4 regions of the Micromonospora sp. NPDC053740 genome follow, and region 1 is predicted to be linked to each of the others. Evidence: riboswitches for the same ligand, from Rfam matches in the RefSeq annotation. Region 1 holds a riboswitch; each other region holds the start of a gene.
The links. Region 1 has a riboswitch for cyclic di-AMP ahead of AB0K35_RS29030 (hypothetical protein). Riboswitches for the same ligand answer to the same signal wherever they lie in the genome.
Positions count from the first base shown of each region.

Region 2: another riboswitch for cyclic di-AMP. It lies ahead of AB0K35_RS10535 (NlpC/P60 family protein); the one in region 1 lies ahead of AB0K35_RS29030 (hypothetical protein).
Region 3: another riboswitch for cyclic di-AMP. It lies ahead of AB0K35_RS19100 (hypothetical protein); the one in region 1 lies ahead of AB0K35_RS29030 (hypothetical protein).
Region 4: another riboswitch for cyclic di-AMP. It lies ahead of AB0K35_RS17865 (C39 family peptidase); the one in region 1 lies ahead of AB0K35_RS29030 (hypothetical protein).

Region 1 is NZ_JBFASO010000013.1:34,892-39,102, reverse strand. Features, by position in the region: partial or broken gene AB0K35_RS29040 (heavy metal translocating P-type ATPase) at 1-321, opposite strand, end outside; gene AB0K35_RS29035 (YibE/F family protein) at 628-1,998, shown strand; cyclic di-AMP (ydaO/yuaA leader) riboswitch at 2,165-2,295, shown strand; gene AB0K35_RS29030 (hypothetical protein) at 2,300-3,319, shown strand; gene AB0K35_RS29025 (carbonic anhydrase) at 3,376-4,101, opposite strand.
Region 2 is NZ_JBFASO010000003.1:371,636-375,846, reverse strand. Features, by position in the region: gene AB0K35_RS10545 (pyridoxamine 5'-phosphate oxidase family protein) at 244-801, opposite strand; gene dcd (dCTP deaminase) at 901-1,479, shown strand; gene AB0K35_RS10535 (NlpC/P60 family protein) at 1,539-2,516, opposite strand; cyclic di-AMP (ydaO/yuaA leader) riboswitch at 2,593-2,728, opposite strand; gene AB0K35_RS10530 (peptidoglycan recognition family protein) at 2,964-4,211, shown strand, end outside.
Region 3 is NZ_JBFASO010000007.1:410-4,620, forward strand. Features, by position in the region: gene AB0K35_RS19095 (hypothetical protein) at 1-277, opposite strand, end outside; gene AB0K35_RS19100 (hypothetical protein) at 421-1,434, opposite strand; cyclic di-AMP (ydaO/yuaA leader) riboswitch at 1,491-1,622, opposite strand; gene AB0K35_RS19105 (cation diffusion facilitator family transporter) at 1,741-2,658, opposite strand; gene AB0K35_RS19110 (AAA family ATPase) at 2,765-4,211, opposite strand, start outside.
Region 4 is NZ_JBFASO010000006.1:151,962-156,172, forward strand. Features, by position in the region: gene AB0K35_RS17855 (hypothetical protein) at 51-473, shown strand; gene AB0K35_RS17860 (hypothetical protein) at 606-1,376, shown strand; cyclic di-AMP (ydaO/yuaA leader) riboswitch at 1,661-1,802, shown strand; gene AB0K35_RS17865 (C39 family peptidase) at 2,037-2,885, shown strand; gene AB0K35_RS17870 (hypothetical protein) at 2,959-3,996, opposite strand; gene AB0K35_RS17875 (alpha/beta hydrolase) at 4,133-4,211, shown strand, end outside.

The sequences.
Region 1 (4,211 bases):
ATCTCCTGCCAGTGCCCGAGCAGCATGATAGTGACCAGCGCGGCCAACTCCCACCAGAAGTCCAGGTCGAAGGCGCCGACGCTGGTCGCCAGGGACGCGGCGTACGCGACGGTGATCGCCATCGCGACCAGCAGCATCATCCCGGGCGCCCGGTCCCGGACCTCCCGAACCGCACCGACCAGGAACGGCCAGCCGCCCCACCAGAACACCACCGAGCCGAGCACCCGGCCCCACCCAGTCCTGACCGGGGACGCCGTCGTCCCCGGTCAGGCCCAGCTGACCCGACACGAGATGACTCGTCAGCACCACCGGGACGGTCAACCAACATGCCGCCCCGGAGACCGCCGCGCGAGCGGTTCGGCCACCCGACACTCCGCCACGACCTGCGACCCCGGGAGGGCTGGCTAGCATCTCCCACGATGGCCCTCCGAATGCCGCTGCACAGTCGGGCACCGGCGCCGCCACGTCATGGCGTCGCCCCCGGCCGACCGGGCCGAGCACTGACCGTCCGTGATCAGGCGGTCGTCAGGCAGCGATCCGCCCCGCCGTCCGCCGCGTTTCCACAGCAACTGTGAACCGCCCGGCCCGCTGACCCGTATCCCGCACCGGATCGTTGGGAGACTCGCCTTGGCCGCCGACCACACTCACCCCGCTCCGTCCGCCCCACCACGGGTGCGACGGATCCTCGTCGTGACTGTGGTACCCCTCTTCGTCGCCACAGTGCTGGCCGCGGTGCTGCTCTGGCCGCGCGGCGGGTCACCGCAGACCGATGGTGGTGCGGACGTGCCGCGCCACCCCGGCACCGTCACCCGGGTGGTGAGCGAGCCGTGCCCGCCGGTGCCGTCGGTTCCGGAGGGCACACCGAGGGTCGGCGACGGGCGGTGCGGCACTGTCGACGTCCGGGTCGACGACGGGCCGAACGCCGGCCAGCAGGTACGAACTCCGGTGCCCGACGGGCCCGGCGCACCCCGGGTCGAGGTCGGCGACGAGGTCGTCCTGGTCGAGCTGGCCGATCCGGTTGATCCCACCACCAGCAACTGGAACATCGCCGAGCACCAACGCGGCACCCCGATGGTGTGGCTGGCGGTGGTCTTCGCTGCCGCGATCGTCGCGTTCGGGCGGTGGCGAGGTCTGGCGGCGCTCGCCGGGCTGGCCGCCAGCTTCGCCATCCTGCTCACCTTCGTGCTGCCGGGCATCAGCGCGGGCAGGTCACCACTGCTGGTGGCGGTGGTCGGCGCGGCCCTGATCATGTTCGTGGTGCTCTATCTGACCCACGGGGTCACCGCACAGACCTCGGTCGCGGTGCTCGGCACCCTGGGCAGCCTGGTGCTGACCGGCGTGCTCGCCACCATCGCCACCGCCGCGACCCACCTCACCGGGTTCGGCAGCGAAGACGCCACCACCCTGTCGATGTTCCAGGGCGACGTGGACCTGCACGGTCTGCTGCTCGCCGGAATCATCATCGGCTCGCTCGGAGTGCTCGACGACGTGACTGTCACCCAGGCGGCCACCGTCACCGAGCTGGCGAACGCCAACCCCGGGCTGACCCGGTTGCAGCTGTACCGTGCCGCCACCCGGGTCGGCCGCGCGCACATCGCCTCCACTGTCAACACCATCGTGCTGGCGTACGCGGGCGCGTCACTGCCCCTGCTGCTCCTGCTCACCGCCGACGCGCGGCCGATCGGGCAGATCCTCACCAGTGAGTTCCTCGCGCAGGAGATCGTCCGCAGCGCTGTCGCCACCCTCGGTCTGATCGCCGCCGTGCCGCTGACCACCGGGCTGGCCGCTGTGGTGACCGCCGCCGGGCGCAGCGCTGCCGCAGCGTCCACCGACGCTCCCGCGCCCCGGCCCCAGCCGGACCGCAGCGAGGCACTGGCCGCACTCAGCTCACCGCGAACGGCCGGCTCCGACGAGCCGGACCGGACGCGGACCGCACCCCCATCCGAGGCCACCGACCGGTGGCCGGAGCCGAACAGGAGCACGGATACGACATGGTGACACTCCTCAGCGTGACCAGATCGGGCATCCACCCTGAGAACCACGTCACTGGTCACTCAACGCTATGGCGAAATGACGCTTTTGGTCGGCATCCAGGCGTAGCTCAGGCGGTCGACTCTCGGGTAACCTCGCTGCCGGTTACCGATGAAGGCGCGAAGCGGCGCCTGCGGTGCCACCGCCCAATCGCCAACCGGCGAGCCGGGGACCCAGGTGCCTGGGGTGAATCCGCGTCAGCGGTAGGGGCCACTTCCGCCCCGAACCCGTCAGCTAACCCGGTCGGCGGTCGACGGAAGGGAACATTGTGACGGCACCCCTACGCCGCTGGTTGACACCCGTGGTGGCCGTGATCGCCGCACTGACAGTGCTCGCCGGGCCGCTCCCGGCGCACGCCGCCCCGACGAACCCCACACCGTCCGGGCACGAGGAGGACGGCGAGCCCAAGCTGCTCAACGACGTCATCGAGCAGGCCAACCGCGACTACTCCGCCGCAAAGTCCAAGCTGGACAAATCCAAGAAGCGGCAGGGCGAGTTGGCGGCGGAGGTCAACCGCGCCAAGGCCGACCTGGACGCCTTGGCCCCGCAGGTCGGGCAGATCGCCGCCCAGGCGTACCGGACCGGCCGGATCGGCGCTGTCGCGATGCTGCTGGAGAGCGAGGCTCCCGACTCGTTCGTCCAACGCGCCGGGATGCTCGACGAGATGAACATGGTCAACGAGAAGAAGCTCTCCGAGGTCAACGAGGTGAAGGCCCGCGCCGAGCAGGCGAAGCTGGCCCTCGACACCGAGGTCCGCGAGCAGCAGAAGCAGACCGCCCTGATGGCGAAGCGCAAGAGCGAGGCCGACAAGGCGCTCTCCCTCGTCGGCGGCAAGGGCTTCACCGGCGGCCTGGTGGACGCCACCTCCAAGGTCGCGAAGATCGGCCCGGGTCGCACCGCCGACGGTGACTGGAAGCCCCAGTCGTGCAGCGAGAATGACCCCACCACGTCCGGCTGCATCACGCCGCGCACGCTGCACGCGTACAAGGAGGTCAAGGCGGCCGGCTTCAACCGGTTCGTCGGCTGCTACCGCCCCGGCGGGCCGTGGGAGCACCCCAAGGGGCGCGCCTGCGACTGGTCGCTGCAGAAGAGCGGATTCTCCCCGTGGCACAACAACGACACCCGGACGTACGGCAACAACGTTGCCGCGTTCCTCATCCGTAACGCCGACCGGCTCGGCATCTACTACGTGATCTGGAACCGGCAGATCTGGTTCCCGGCCACCGGCTGGAGTTCGTACAGCGGGCCGTCGAACCACACCGACCACGTCCACATGTCGCTGCTCTGACCCGCACGATCCCCGTCGAGGGCCGTTCCGCGTGATGCGGAGCGGCCCTCGACGCGTCAGACGGTGGCAGGCGCGGCCGGGTCGGTCGAGGCCGCGGTCTCCAACGCCGCCAGGCCGGCCGGCACGGCGGCCACCGGGCGCACCGCGCCGGCAGCCAGCCGGTAGGACACACCCACCACCGCGCACCGCCCCTGCGCCACCGCGTCGGCCAGCACGGGCGACTGCCCGAGCAACGTCTCGACGGTCTGTGCGATGTGGATGTCGACGATGCCGTCGATGTCGTCCACGCCCTCGGCCGCGGCTCGGCGCAGGCTGGGCAGCACGGCGTCGACCACCGCGCCCAGATGGCCACTCGGCGCGGTGCCGGTCGAGGCGGACTCCCGGGCGGCCTGCACCGCACCGCAGGAGTCGTGGCCGAGCACCACCACCAGCGGGGTGCCGAGGACTGTCACCGCGTACTCGACGCTGCCGAGCACCTCGGGACCGGCGGTGTGCCCGGCGGTGCGAACCACGAACAGGTCGCCCAAACCCCGGTCGAAGATGATCTCGGCAGCCAGCCGCGAGTCGGAGCAGCCGACGATCACCGCGAACGGGTGTTGCCCGTCGGCCACGGCGGCCCGGTGCCCGGCATCCTGGTTGGGGTGGCGTGGGGCGCCATCGACGAAGCGCCGGTTGCCGGCGACCAGCTCGGCGTACGCCCGGGTCGGCTCGCTGAGCGCGGCGGCGCGGTCGGTGGTCCGCTGCGGACCCGGCTGACCGCCGGAGCTCCCGGTATGACTCATCCCGCACCTCGTCTCGACGCATCTGACCTGGTCAAACCGGCTCTCCGCCGGCCGGGCGGCGGGCGCTGGCTCGTGCTCCACCGTCACACGCACCGTAAGATGCGTCAAGG
Region 2 (4,211 bases), on a different contig from region 1:
GCGGCACCACTGTACCCGAGTCGTCGAGCCTCTGCACCCAGGCACCCCCGCCGGTCGCGGCTGTCCGCGTACCCCTCGTCCGGGTTGATCCACTCGGCTTTCTGGAAGTCGGGGCATCCGGGGCGCTGGGACAGCGCGATTTCCATGAAGTCGAGTTGATCACCGCGGGCGGCCGGGTTGGTGCGTACGACCGGTGCCGGCTCCGTTACGACGGAGCCGGCACCGATGATCTTCCGGCCGTGGTCAGGCGGCAGTGCACTGGACGTCACGGCTGAGGCGGGTCGGACGCGCCTGCGGGACGGCGACGGGCGCCGCCACCGCCGACGGGGCGTTTGGGTCGAGCCAGACCCGAACGGCCGGCCGACCCGGCGCGAGGCCCGGGATGCCCGCGATGTGCTGCTCGCGGCGGGTGAGCATGGCCACGTCGACCGTGAACTCGAAGAGCCGCCAGTCGACCTGCGGCTCGGCCCGGGCGGTCTGCGCCAGCTGCGCCACCCGGACCGGATCGGTCACCGGACGGGCGCTCCCCGCCACGTACGCCTCGTCGTCGCTCTCCTCCGCAGGGAACGAGTGCAACGCGTAACGGCCGTCACGTTCGAGGTCGCGGCGCTTGGGCGAGTCGATGATGAAGCAGAACAGCCCCTCGGCGCTGATGACCGGGGAGACCGGATGGACGCGGGGCCCGCCGTCGGCACGGACCGTGGCCAGATAGCCGAAGCCCGGCCCGTATTGCTGGAGGAGAACGCGGATCCCGTCGGCGAGTCGGGGCTCGTCGGCGGCGAATTCGGACCAGGAAGCCATGTGGGCATTCTATCGAACAAATGTACGAGCAGCGACCTCGACGCGCTGGTCACCGCCACCGAATCCGGCCACCTTTGGCAACGCGGCTATGGTGGTCCGATGCTGCTCTCCGACCGCGACCTGGTCTCCGAGATCAAGGCCGGCACGCTGGGCTTGGAGCCGTTCGAGCCCACCCTGGTCCAACCCTCCAGCATCGACGTCCGACTCGACCGGCTGTTCCGGGTCTTCAACAACCACCTCTACACCCACATCGATCCGGCAATGCAGCAGGACGACCTGACCTCGGCGGTCGAGGTCCCCGACGGTGAGCCGTTCGTGCTGCACCCGGGGGAGTTCGTACTCGCCTCGACGCTGGAGGTCATCTCGCTGGGTGACCAACTCGCCGGCCGACTGGAAGGCAAGAGCTCCCTGGGCCGGCTCGGGCTGCTCACGCACTCCACAGCCGGCTTCATCGACCCGGGCTTCTCCGGTCACGTGACGCTGGAACTCTCCAACGTGGCGAACCTGCCGATCACCCTCTGGCCGGGCATGAAGATCGGGCAGCTCTGCATCTTCCGACTCTCCTCGCCGGCCGAGCACCCGTACGGCTCGGTGGTCTACGGCTCGCGCTACCAGGGCCAGCGGGGGCCGACACCCAGCCGCGCCTGGCAGCACTGGCGCACCTGGCCCACCCGCTAGAACCACGACGACGAGGGCCCGCCGCGACAGATCGCGACGGGCCCTTCGGTCGTCCGGGGTCAGCCGGGACGGCCGTAGCTGTGGATCGGCCCGTCGTCGACCTTCTTCATCTTGACCGGTTGACCGGCCTGCGAGGCGTGCACCACCCAGCCGCCGCCGACGTACATGCCGACGTGGTGGATGTCGCTGTAGTAGAAGACCAAATCGCCGGGGCGCAGGTCGCCCTTGCTGACGTTCTTGGTGACCCGGCTCTGGGCGGCGGCGTTGTGCGGCAGCGACACGCCGGCCTTCGCCCAGGCGGCCAGCATCAGCCCGGAGCAGTCGTACGAGTTCGGGCCCTCGGCACCCCAGACGTAGGGCTTGCCAATCTGCGCGCAGGCGAACTTGACAGCGGTGCCCGCGGCGCCGCCGGGATAGCTACCCGGGCAGGGCGCCGGGCGCAGCGGACCGCCGCCGCCGTTGCCGTACACCTTGAGGCGAAGCTTCTGCAGGCGGTCGATCTCTTCGTTGATCTGCTTCTTCTTCGCCGCCAGCTGAGCCTCGGTGCGGGTCAGCTGGGCCACCATCTCGTCCAGCGGCGCCTTCTGCGCGGCCAACTGGTCGCGCAGGTCGGCCACCTGGCGTACGTCCTTCTGCTGGTTGTGCGCGAAGCGGTCGAGCATTTCGAGCTGGCCGACCACCTCGCTGGGCGACCGGCTGCCCAGCACCGCGTTGACGGTCGAGACGTTCTCACCCTTGTAGGCGCGTACGGCCAGCGCGCTGACCTTGTCCATCGCGGCGTCGACCTGGCGCTCCAGCGGAGTGATCCGGGCGGCCAGGGCGTCTGCCTGCTTGCGCTTCGCGGCGAGGTCGGTGCGAGTGGCGTTGTGCCGTTCAATGATCGGTTCGAGCTTGTTCCAGTCGGCGTCGATCTGGCGCTCGATCTCGGCGACGGACGGGTCGGCGTGGGCCGCCGTGGCACTGCCGGTCAGGACGACGGCGATGCCCGCCAGCGCGGCGAGAGCGGTGGTGAAGCGGGACCAGCGTGGGCGCGGCACGATCGACGCCGGGCCGGCTGATGCCGACCGGTCGGACGACGGCCGCGGGGCATGGAGTGCCACCGGGGTCTCGTACTCCTTCTTCCTGACCGCCTACCGGGTTAGCTGACGGGTTCGGGCGGGAAGTCGGCGCCCTACCGCAGTGGCTGCGGATTCACCCCGAGGGACCTGGGTCCCCGGCTCGCTCGAAAACGACTCGGCGGTGTCGGTCCGTTACCGCCCGGGCTGGGCGGAGCTGCTGTCGGCCCGACGAATGACCAGAGTAGAGACGCCTGTTACCAATCCGCAACCCGTGCGGCAGTGACACTCCGTACCGATTGGACGACGTCACCGACCGTGTGTGAAGAATTCTTTCTGCAAGCTTCGATAGATGGAAAGGTATTGACCTGACCTCCCGGACGGCGCGATGGTGACCTGACCTCACTCCGCGAGAATCTAGGGGGTTCGATGCACCATCCAACCCTGTCGGCCGGCTGGCGCGCACTGCTCGCCGCCACTGTGGTAGCCGCCGCGACCACGGTGCCACTCTCCGCCGGCCCGGCCGCAGCCGCGCCCACCACCGACCGCCAGCAGCAGTACGCCGCAGCGGCCAGCGAGTACGGCGTGCCGGCCGTCGTGCTGCTCGGCGTCTCATACCTGGAGTCCCGTTGGGACACCAACGCCGGCACACCGAGCACCAGTGGCGGCTACGGCCCGATGCACCTGACCGATGCCCGGCACGTGGCCGCCCTCCCCGAGCGCGGCCACCACGACGCCGGCGCCGAGGACCCGCGCGGCGACGACTCCCGTTCCGCACTGGTGCCCGCGCCCCGGCCGGTCGAGGCACCCGCGCCGTCCACCGCCGCGTTGCAGACCGTCGACGCCGCCGCCACGCTGACCGGCGCCACCCCCGAGGCACTGCGCACCGACGCGGGTCTCAACATCCGGGGTGGGGCTGCGCTGCTGAGCGCGTACCAGAGGGATCTGGGCGCGCCGGTCGGCGCGGACACCGACCCGGCGGCCTGGTACGGCGCGGTGGCCCGCTACTCCGGCGCGGACAGCGCCGACGCCGCCGCGGCCTTCGCCGACGAGGTCTTCACCACCATCGGCGCGGGCGAAGCCCGGGTGACCGACGACGGCCAGCGGGTCAGCCTGCCGGCCCGCGCGGTGCGGCCCGAGCGTTCCTGGTTGGACCGGCTGGGCCTGCGCCGCCTGGCCCGCCCGGACGGGGTGGAGTGCCCGCGCAGCATCTCGTGCGAGTGGATCCCGGCGCCCTACGAGGCGTTCGGCGACGGGGACTACGGCAACCACGACCTCTCCGACCGGCCCGCACGGCAGAAGATCGAGTACATAGTCATCCACGACACCGAGGCGAGTTGGGCCACCACCCTGCAACTCGTCCAGGATCCGACCTACGTGAGCTGGCACTACTCGCTGCGGTCGGTCGACGGGCACATCGCCCAGCACGTGAAGACCAAGGATGTCGGTTGGCACGCCGGCAACTGGTACGTCAACGCGAAGTCGATCGGGTTGGAACACGAGGGCTTCGCGGCGCAGGGCACCTGGTACACCGAGGCGATGTACCGGACCTCGGCGAAGCTGGTCCGGCACCTGGCGTTGCGGTACGGCATTCCGCTGGACCGCCAGCACATCATCGGCCACGACAACGTGCCCGGCACCATTCCCTCGACAGTGCGGGGGATGCACTGGGATCCG
Region 3 (4,211 bases), on a different contig from region 1:
TGAGCACGAGCTTGACCAGCACCCAACGGTGGCGCAGCAGGCCCCACGGGGTGAGCAGCGAGCTGGCGACTCCGATCAGCCAGACCAGGACGCTCAGCGGCGCGAACAGCACCGTGCCGACCAGGGCCGTGACTGGATAGACCACCGCCGGGTCGGCGCCCCGCTGCACGGCGATGCCGAGGGTGAGCAGCACCAGGTCGGCGCCGAGCCAGCCGAGCGAGGTGACGAGGTGCAGTGTGAGCAGCGCCTTGCGGGTGGTGGGTCGGATCCGAGGCATACCGCGATGCTGCCCGCGAACCGCGGCCGGGTCGTCCGACGAGCGACGACATCACGGGTACGCCCGGCGACGTAGCCCGGCCCCCGGACGCACGTGATGCCTGTGAGTCATCACGATGACTCACAGGCATCACGACGGCTGGGTCAGTAGACCGACAGGTGGACGTGGTTGGTGTGGTCGGTCGACGGGGTGCCGTGCGCCCCGCTGTACGACTTCCACCCGCTGCTGGGCAGCCAGATCTGCCGGTACCAGATCACGTAGAGCACGGCGAGCCGGTCCGCGTTGCGGATGAAGTACGCGGCCAGGTTGTTGCCGTAGGTCTTGTCGCCGCCGGTGGCGTTCCCGCCGAAGCCGCCCTTCTGCGCCGCGAAGTCGCAGGCCCTGCCCTTCGGGTGTTCACCGGAGCCGCTGGGGCGGTGGCACGAGACGTACCGGGTGAAGCCCGCCGCCTTTGCCTGGTTGAGCGCGTGCAGGGTGCGCGGGGTGATGCAGCCGCTGGCCGGCGTGGGGTCGTTGACGCTGCACGACTCGGAGGGCCAGGAGCCGTCGGAGTTGCGCGGCGCGGCAGTCGCGTTGGCGCTGGAGGTGCCCCGGTTGGAGCCCGCGTCGGCCGTGGTCTGCGGTCTGGGTGTGGTGGCCACGGTCAGGGCCCGTTCGGCCTGCTCCTTGCGCTTGGCCATCACCGCTACCTGCTTGCGCTGTTCGTTGATCTCGCCGTCCAGGGCGACCCGGGTGCGGTTGGCCTTGTCCTTGCTGTTCAGCAGGTCGCGCAGCACCCGGTCCTCGTTGGCCGCCACCGCGTCCAGCGCCGCCGCCCGGTCCATGAAACCTTCGGGGGTGTTGCTGTTGAGCAGCGCCGACATCGCACCGAGCCGGCCGGTGCGGTAGGCCACTTCGGCGATCTCGCCGACCTTGCCGTTGCGCTGCTCGATCTCGACCTCGATGGTCTTCAGCTGGGTGGCGAGCTGCTTCTGCCGTTGCACCGAGGTGTCCAGGGCGCGCTTCGCGTCCAGGTAGCCCTTGCTGGCCGCCTCGAGTTGGGCGCGCAACGCCGGGGTGCCGCCCTCTTCGTCGGAGTCGGGCGCGGCGGCCCGCAGGCCGGTCGGGGGAGCGGCCGAGGCGGTGCCGGCCGGAAGCGCGACGCCGAGGGCGAACATCGCGACGATCAGGGCCGCCAGTCGGGCGGCGGGTGGTCGTGCTGGTGCCACTGCGCATGTCCTTCCGTCAGCCGCCGACCGGGTTAGCTGACGGGTTCGGGACGGAAGATCCCTACCGCTGACGCGGATGCACCCCAGGAACATGGTTCCCCGGTTCGCCCAGCTGGGCGATTAGGCGGCGACCGCCACCGGCGCCGGGAGGGCGCCGCCTGGTGGAGGCCGGGACCGAGCCTACCGGTGCCGGTGGGGCTGCTGCAGCCAATGTGACGGACGGTGCGTGCGTCACCACGGAAAAGTACGACTCCGTCACCATTCGATGGAGCCGCAGGCTCCAGAAGCGGCACCGGGCTCGATCTGCAACGTCGCGTGCTCGATGCGGAAGTCGTCGTGCAGGGCCGTACGCGCCGCGGTGAGCACCGCGCCGACCTCCGCGCCGGGTGCCATGGTCAGGTGGGCGGAGGCCACCTCCATGCCCGAGGTGAGCGTCCAGACGTGCAGGTCGTGCACCTCGACGACCCCGGGGACGGCGGCGAGCCGGTCGTGCACGGCCGTCACCTGGAGGTGCTCCGGGGCGGCCTGCACCAGGATGCGGATGGCGGCGCGGGCCAGCCGCCAGGTGCGCGGCAGGATGAACACGCCGATGGCGACCGCGACCAGGGGGTCGGCCCACCACCAGTCGGTGACGGTGATGAGCAGGGCCGCGCCGATGACGCCGAGCGAGCCGAGCAGGTCGCCGAGCACCTCCAGGTAGGCGCCCTGGAGGTTGATGCTCTCCCGGGCCCCGGCGCGCAGCAGCGCGAAGGCGGCGATGTTGGCGAGCAGGCCGAGCACTGCCACCGCGAGCATCGGGCCGGCGATGACTTGGTGCGGGTCACCGAAACGGCGGATCGCCTCGATCACCACGTAGATCGCGACGCCGGAGAGCAGGACGGCGTTGGCCAGCGCGGCGAGCACCTCGAGCCGGTAGAGCCCGAAGGTGCGCTGCGGGTCGCCGGTGGCCCGCCGGGTCGCCGTGATGGCGGCGAGCGCCATCCCGATGCCGAGCACGTCGGTGAACATGTGCCCGGCGTCGGAGAGCAGGGCGAGCGAGCCGGTGTGCAGGGCGACCACCGCCTCGACCACCATCAGGGTGGCGAGCAGGCCGAATGCCGCCCAGAGTCGACCTCGGTGCTGGTGTGCGGCATTGGCGACGGACCCATGGTGGTGGTCATGACCTGCGCCCACGAGAACCACCTTCCGCCGCCGGCCGGGACCCGGTCAAATGTATGCTCACATCGCTATGTGTGCAAGTGTATGGCCACCACCTTCCGCTGGCGGCAGTCCGCACAGGTCAGCCGGTCGGGTCGATGGTGGTGAGCCGCTGGGTGGCCCGGGAGAGCGCCACGTACAGGGTGCGTACCCCGGCCCCCGGATCCGCCCGGATCTCGCTCGGGGCGACCAGCACGACCCCGTCGTACTCCATGCCCTTGGCCTCCAGGCTGGTCACCACCTGCAACCTCGGCGCGCCGAGCGCGCCCAACCACCCGGCGACCTCGTCCCGGCGGGGGACCGGCGTGATCACGCCGACCGTGCCCTCCACCTCGGCCAGCAGGCCGGCGGCGGCCTCCACTGTCGCGGTCTCCAACCCGGTCGCGGGCACCACCAGCTCCACCGGCTCGACCCCGGTGGAGCGGACGGCGGTCGGCAGCGGCAGGTCCGGGTAGAGCCGACGGATCTCCGCCGCCGCCACCGCGAAGATCTCCGACGAGTTGCGGTAGTTGGTGGTGAGCGTGAAGTCGTGCCGCTTGCGCCGGCCCAGCGCCTGGTCGCGGGCTCGGGTCAGCTCTTCCGGATCGCCGGTCCACGCGGTCTGGGCGGGGTCGCCCACCACTGTCCAGGAGGCCAGTCGGCCGCGCCGACCGATCATCCGCCACTGCATCGGCGAGACGTCCTGCGCCTCGTCCACCACCACGTGCGCGTACTCCCGGTAGTCCTCCGGGCGCTCCCGGGCCGCCGCGCGGGCGGCCCGCTGCCGTTCACCGAGGGTGCTCAGCTCACGGACGCCGCCGGCGAGCTGGAACGGATCGCGTCGCGCTCGGGCCGGCTGTGCGGGCTTACCGAGCAGCGCGTCCAACTCGTCCAGCAACGCCACGTCGGCGATTGTCAGCCCGGCCGAGTCCAGGTTCCGGTACGCGGCGTTGAGCAGCCGGATCTCCGCCGAGGAGAGGATCCCCCCGGCGTACCGGCGCAGCCGGTCCGGCTGCGCCAGCCAGCCGAGCACGTGCCGGGGGTGCAGCCGGGGCCACCACGCCTTGAGGAACTCCCGGAACTCCGACCGCTCGGCGATCTCCGCCTCGAAGGCCGGTTGCTCCGGCAGTCGACCGCTGCTCAGCTCACGGGCCTGCGTCCAGAGCGCGGCGAACACCCCGTCGAAGCCGGCTCGGCGCACCTCGTTGCGTCGTGCGCCGCGTTGCAGCGCGCGGTCCCGGATCCGGTCCAGCGCGGTCCGGTCCAGCCGCAGCAGTGTGCCCCGGTAGAGCAACCGCAGCTCACCCGGGCCGCCCGGCACCGCGTCGCGGGCCGCCCGCTCCAGCACCCGGCGCATCCGCAGCGAGCCCTTCACCGCCGCCACCTCGGGCGGGTCGGGTCGGGTGGCGGTCATCCCCGGGAAGAGGGTGCCCAGCGAGTGCAGGGTCGCGGTGTCCTCACCGAGCGACGGCAGCACGGAGCCGATGTACTCGACGAAGACTGACGACGGGCCGACCACCAGGATGCCGCCGCCGGCGTAGCGGCTGCGG
Region 4 (4,211 bases), on a different contig from region 1:
ACACGCCCGTGGTCGGTGCGCCCGGGTCGGCGCGACGGTAGCGTTGGGGCGTGCTTCCGGTCGCGTTCACCTGTCCGCTGTGGTGGGTGGCGCGCTGGGCGACCCGGGTGCTGACCAGCCTCGCCGTCGTCGCGGCCCTGGCGCTCGGCGCAGGCCCGGCCACGGCCGCCACGCCACCACCCGGCCCGGTGCCGACGTCGAGCGCGGTGCCGGCCACTGTCGCCGCCGGCTCGCTGGCGGCCTCCTACCGGCACCCCGGGGCACCCCGAGCGGCCCGCCCGGCCCTGGCGGTGGCGCCGCAGACCGCCGAAGAGGCGATCCCGACATGGTCGATCGACGCGCCGGTGGCGCTCCCCGGCGATCAGAACACCATCGTGGCCGACGCCCTGCCGGTCCGCGCGGCCAAAGCTGACCTGCCGCCCCTCGTCGATGCCGCGAGCGGTCGGGCTTCCCGGGCCCCACCCGGGCGCTGAGCCACCGGGACGACCGTCCCGTCACCGCGCCCTGTCGACCCACCCGCTCTCTGACCCGCCGACCCGTGGCCACAGTGGCCCGCAGGTCGGCGTGGCTCCCCACCGCACTGCTCTCTCCCCGAGGTGCCGACCATGGAGACCGTCGTCTTCTACCAGTTCGTGACCGAGATGCCGCGGGCCGCCGCCATCTGGTCGACGCTGTTCCTGCTGACCCTGGGCCTGCTCACCGTGCTGGCCGCCCGCCCCGAACGGGACCGGCCCACTGACGACCCGCTCCCGGCCGGGCCCACTGCTCGGGAGTTGGCCGCCGCCGAGGCCGTCGACAGGCGCCGCTACGCCGAGGAGGTGGCCGTCGCCGCGGCAGGCGCGGCCACCACAGCCAAGCGGCGACGCGCCGCCTGGCTGACCGCTCAGGAGCAGCTGGAGCGGGCCTGGATCGGGTACGACGAGGCGGACACCGCCGCGCGTCGCTTCGCCGGCGCCGGTGCGCTGCCCACCCCGCAGACCCCGCACACCCCCGCCGAGTACGCCGCCCGGGAACGCTATCTGCACCGGGCGGCGATGGCGGCGTACTGGCGGGGCGACCTGACCATGGCCCAGCTCGGCGACGTGTTCGGGCACCGGCGCTGCTGGGATCCCCGGCGACACCCGGTCGAGCAGGAGGTGCTGATCAGCCGGGTGGTCAGGGATGCGCGGCTAACCGACTACCAGGTGGCCGCCGACAGTGAGCGGGCCGCCTGGCGCGACGCGGAGTTGGCCGCCGAGTCGGCTCGTGCCCTCGCCGAGGAGGCGTACGCGGCGGTGGCCCGGCTCCGCCCGCCAGTGGTCCCTGCGCGCCGCACTGTGGCCGGGGCGCTGCGTCCCGCCGTCGTGGCGCTGTGGCGCCCGGCCCGGGTGGGTTGAGCCCAATCCGTGATGTGAGGCCGGTCACCCAATCGTGAATTAGGACGTCCGACGCGATCGGCGGGATTGTTCCCGCGATTGTGGTCGCGTTCTTTGCGGCCTGTCCGGTTGTCGCCCATAGGCGTCGCCGTAACCGGTTGTCCCATCGAGTCACATCATCGGCAATACGCGCAGAAATTGTCTCACCGATTGGGGTTTACGCAGGTGAACCTGGCTTGGCAGGGCGCGGAGCCGCCAGTACTGTCGTCCTGTCCGATGCGGTAACCGATCGCAAGAGGCGACGCCGCATCGACCCGCTTAATCGTGATCAACGAACCGGGGACCCACCAGTAAGTCCGGGGTGAATCCGCGAGCCACGGCCCGCGGTAGGGCGATCTTCCCGCCCGAATCCGTCAGCTAACCCGGTAGGCGGTGTCGGAAGGAGTCAACTCCTCGTGCAGCACCTTTCCACCCCTCGGTTGTTCCCTCGCCTCCACGGCGCGGCGATGCACCCGCTCATTCGTCCAGTGACGGTGAGCTGACCCCCCGGGTCATCGCCTTCCCCGCCCGGCCGCGCCGGGCGTTCCCCTGAGCGGTTCACCATCCGCGGACCACGGTCCGCGCGCTGGCGCCTGCCCGGATACCGGTCCGGCCCCGGTGTGCCGCTCTCCCCCCCGATCCGTGGAGGACCCCGTGAAGCACACCCTGAAGCGTCAGCTCCGCCGCCTCGCCACCGAGCGCCCGTACCAGATCGTCGCCGCCTCGGCTGCGGCCCTCGCGATCGCCACCACCACCGGCGCCCTGCTCACCACCGCCGACGACGCCCCGGCCGGCCAGCGCACCGCGACCACTGTCGCCGAGATGCGCAGCGACGTCGCCGCCTCCCGCGGTGAGGCTCGGGACGCGTCCCCCTCGGCCAGCACCGCCCCGACCACTGCCGCCCCGGCCACCAGCGCCGCGTCCCCCGCCGCCAAGGCCAGCAGCAACCCGGACCTGACCCGTAAGCCGACGCCGCCGAAGCCGCCCGCGACGAAGGTGCTCGACTACGACTACGAGGCGCAGAACACCTACTACAACTGCGGTCCGGCGGCCACCCGCAACGCGCTCAGCGCCGCCGGCATCGACCGCACCCAGGAGCAGCTCGGCGCCAAGCTGGGCACCACCGAGATGGGCACCAACTCGGCCGAGGACACCACCCGGGTGCTCAACGCCGAGGTGAAGGGCTCCCCGTACCGGACCCGGATGTTCCCCGGCGCGCCCAGCCCGGCCCAGATGGACCGCCTCCAGGCCGACGTGGTGAAGGCCATCACCGACGGCCGGGGCGTGGTGGCCAACGTCGTCGGGGACGCCACCGACACCGACGGCGGCTGGCACTCCTACGGCGGCGGGCACTACATCGCCGTCGTGGGCTACAAGGACAACGGTCGCACCGTGCGGATCGCCGACTCGGCGAACCCGGCCGACCCGTCGTACTGGATCACCACGATCGACCTGGCCAACTGGATCACCAGCCGGGGCTACTCCGCCTGACCCGGGCACGCTGACCGCCGCGGGCGCCGTCCCCCACAAGGGGCCGGCGCCCGCGGCGTCTTCGGCTGTGCGGTCAGTAGGTGATGAAGCCGTACAACGCCTTGTGGTTCGACTTCGTCCCGACCACAGTGTGGTCGACGGCGGACGACTGCACACCGCCCCTGACGAACAAGTAGTCGATCTTGCTGGAACCGTTGGTGGCCGCCGATCCGTACCCGGTCATGCCGTAGCCGCTGAGCGTGCCGGGGGCGATGCCGGTGCGGTTCGCGTCGATGCCCACCACGCGGATCGTCGACGCGTTCAACAGCGTGGTCGCGTCCGCACCGAGGTGGATGCCGCTGTTGGCGACGCCCCGGTCGCCGTCGCCGGCGCAGGCGTTCTGCCGATTCTCCTGCGGCAGGTGCATCGTCGCGGCGAACACGCTGGTGCCGGTCGCCTTGATGGTGAAGCGCGCCGCGATCGCGCTGGTCCGCTTCCACTTGTAATAGTCGGTGCTGTCCGGGTCGCTGTTCGGCGGCTTGTACAGCGTGCACCCGGCGCCGTTCGCGTACGCCGTGCCCGGCTTGAGCCAGCCGGCGCTCCAGTACTTCGAGATGTCGCCACTGGCGAGGTTGAGCGTGCGCTTGTTCCAGATGATGGCGTTGGTCTGCTTCTTCTTCAGGTCGCCGAGCGACTGCGAGCTGCACTTGTGCGTGCTGCCCCACGGCTCCGGGTCACTCCACGCCACGATCGCCCCGTAGCTGCCCGCCGGGTAGCCGAACTTCGCCGACAGTTGGTCGGCGTACGCCTCGGCCTGGCCGGTGCCGCGCACCTGCTGCACGATCAGGATGTCGGGTGCCACCACGCCGCTGGTGCCCGTGCGACCGGCGTCGTCGACCAGGATCGAGGTCAGGTGGTCAGGTCCGGAGATCCGGGTGCAGCTCCCGTCGGAGTTGTTCACCACCAGGTTCTCGATGTTGTTGTTGTAGACCCGCAGCACCCGGTCGGCCGCCGCGGGCGCTGCGCCGTTCGGTGCGGCCACGTCCGATGGCGTCGCGGACGCCCGGTGCGGTACGCCGAGCGTGACGGCTGCCAGTGCCGCGACCAGCGCCAACCCGTACATCCTGTACACAGTGGCTCCCCTCCGGACGGAATCGACAGGTGACTCTCTCCGTCCGGCCCGGAACTTTACAGTGGATCAACCTTTGGTGGGGGCGGTGTGGATGACGGCTCTCGTACCAGGTCGTGAACCGTGGGAGACTGCGGCCGTGGTGGATGAATCGGGTGGTCAAGCCGGTCGCGGGCGGGTCCTGCTGCTCCTGCACGGGATGGGCACGACCGGGGACG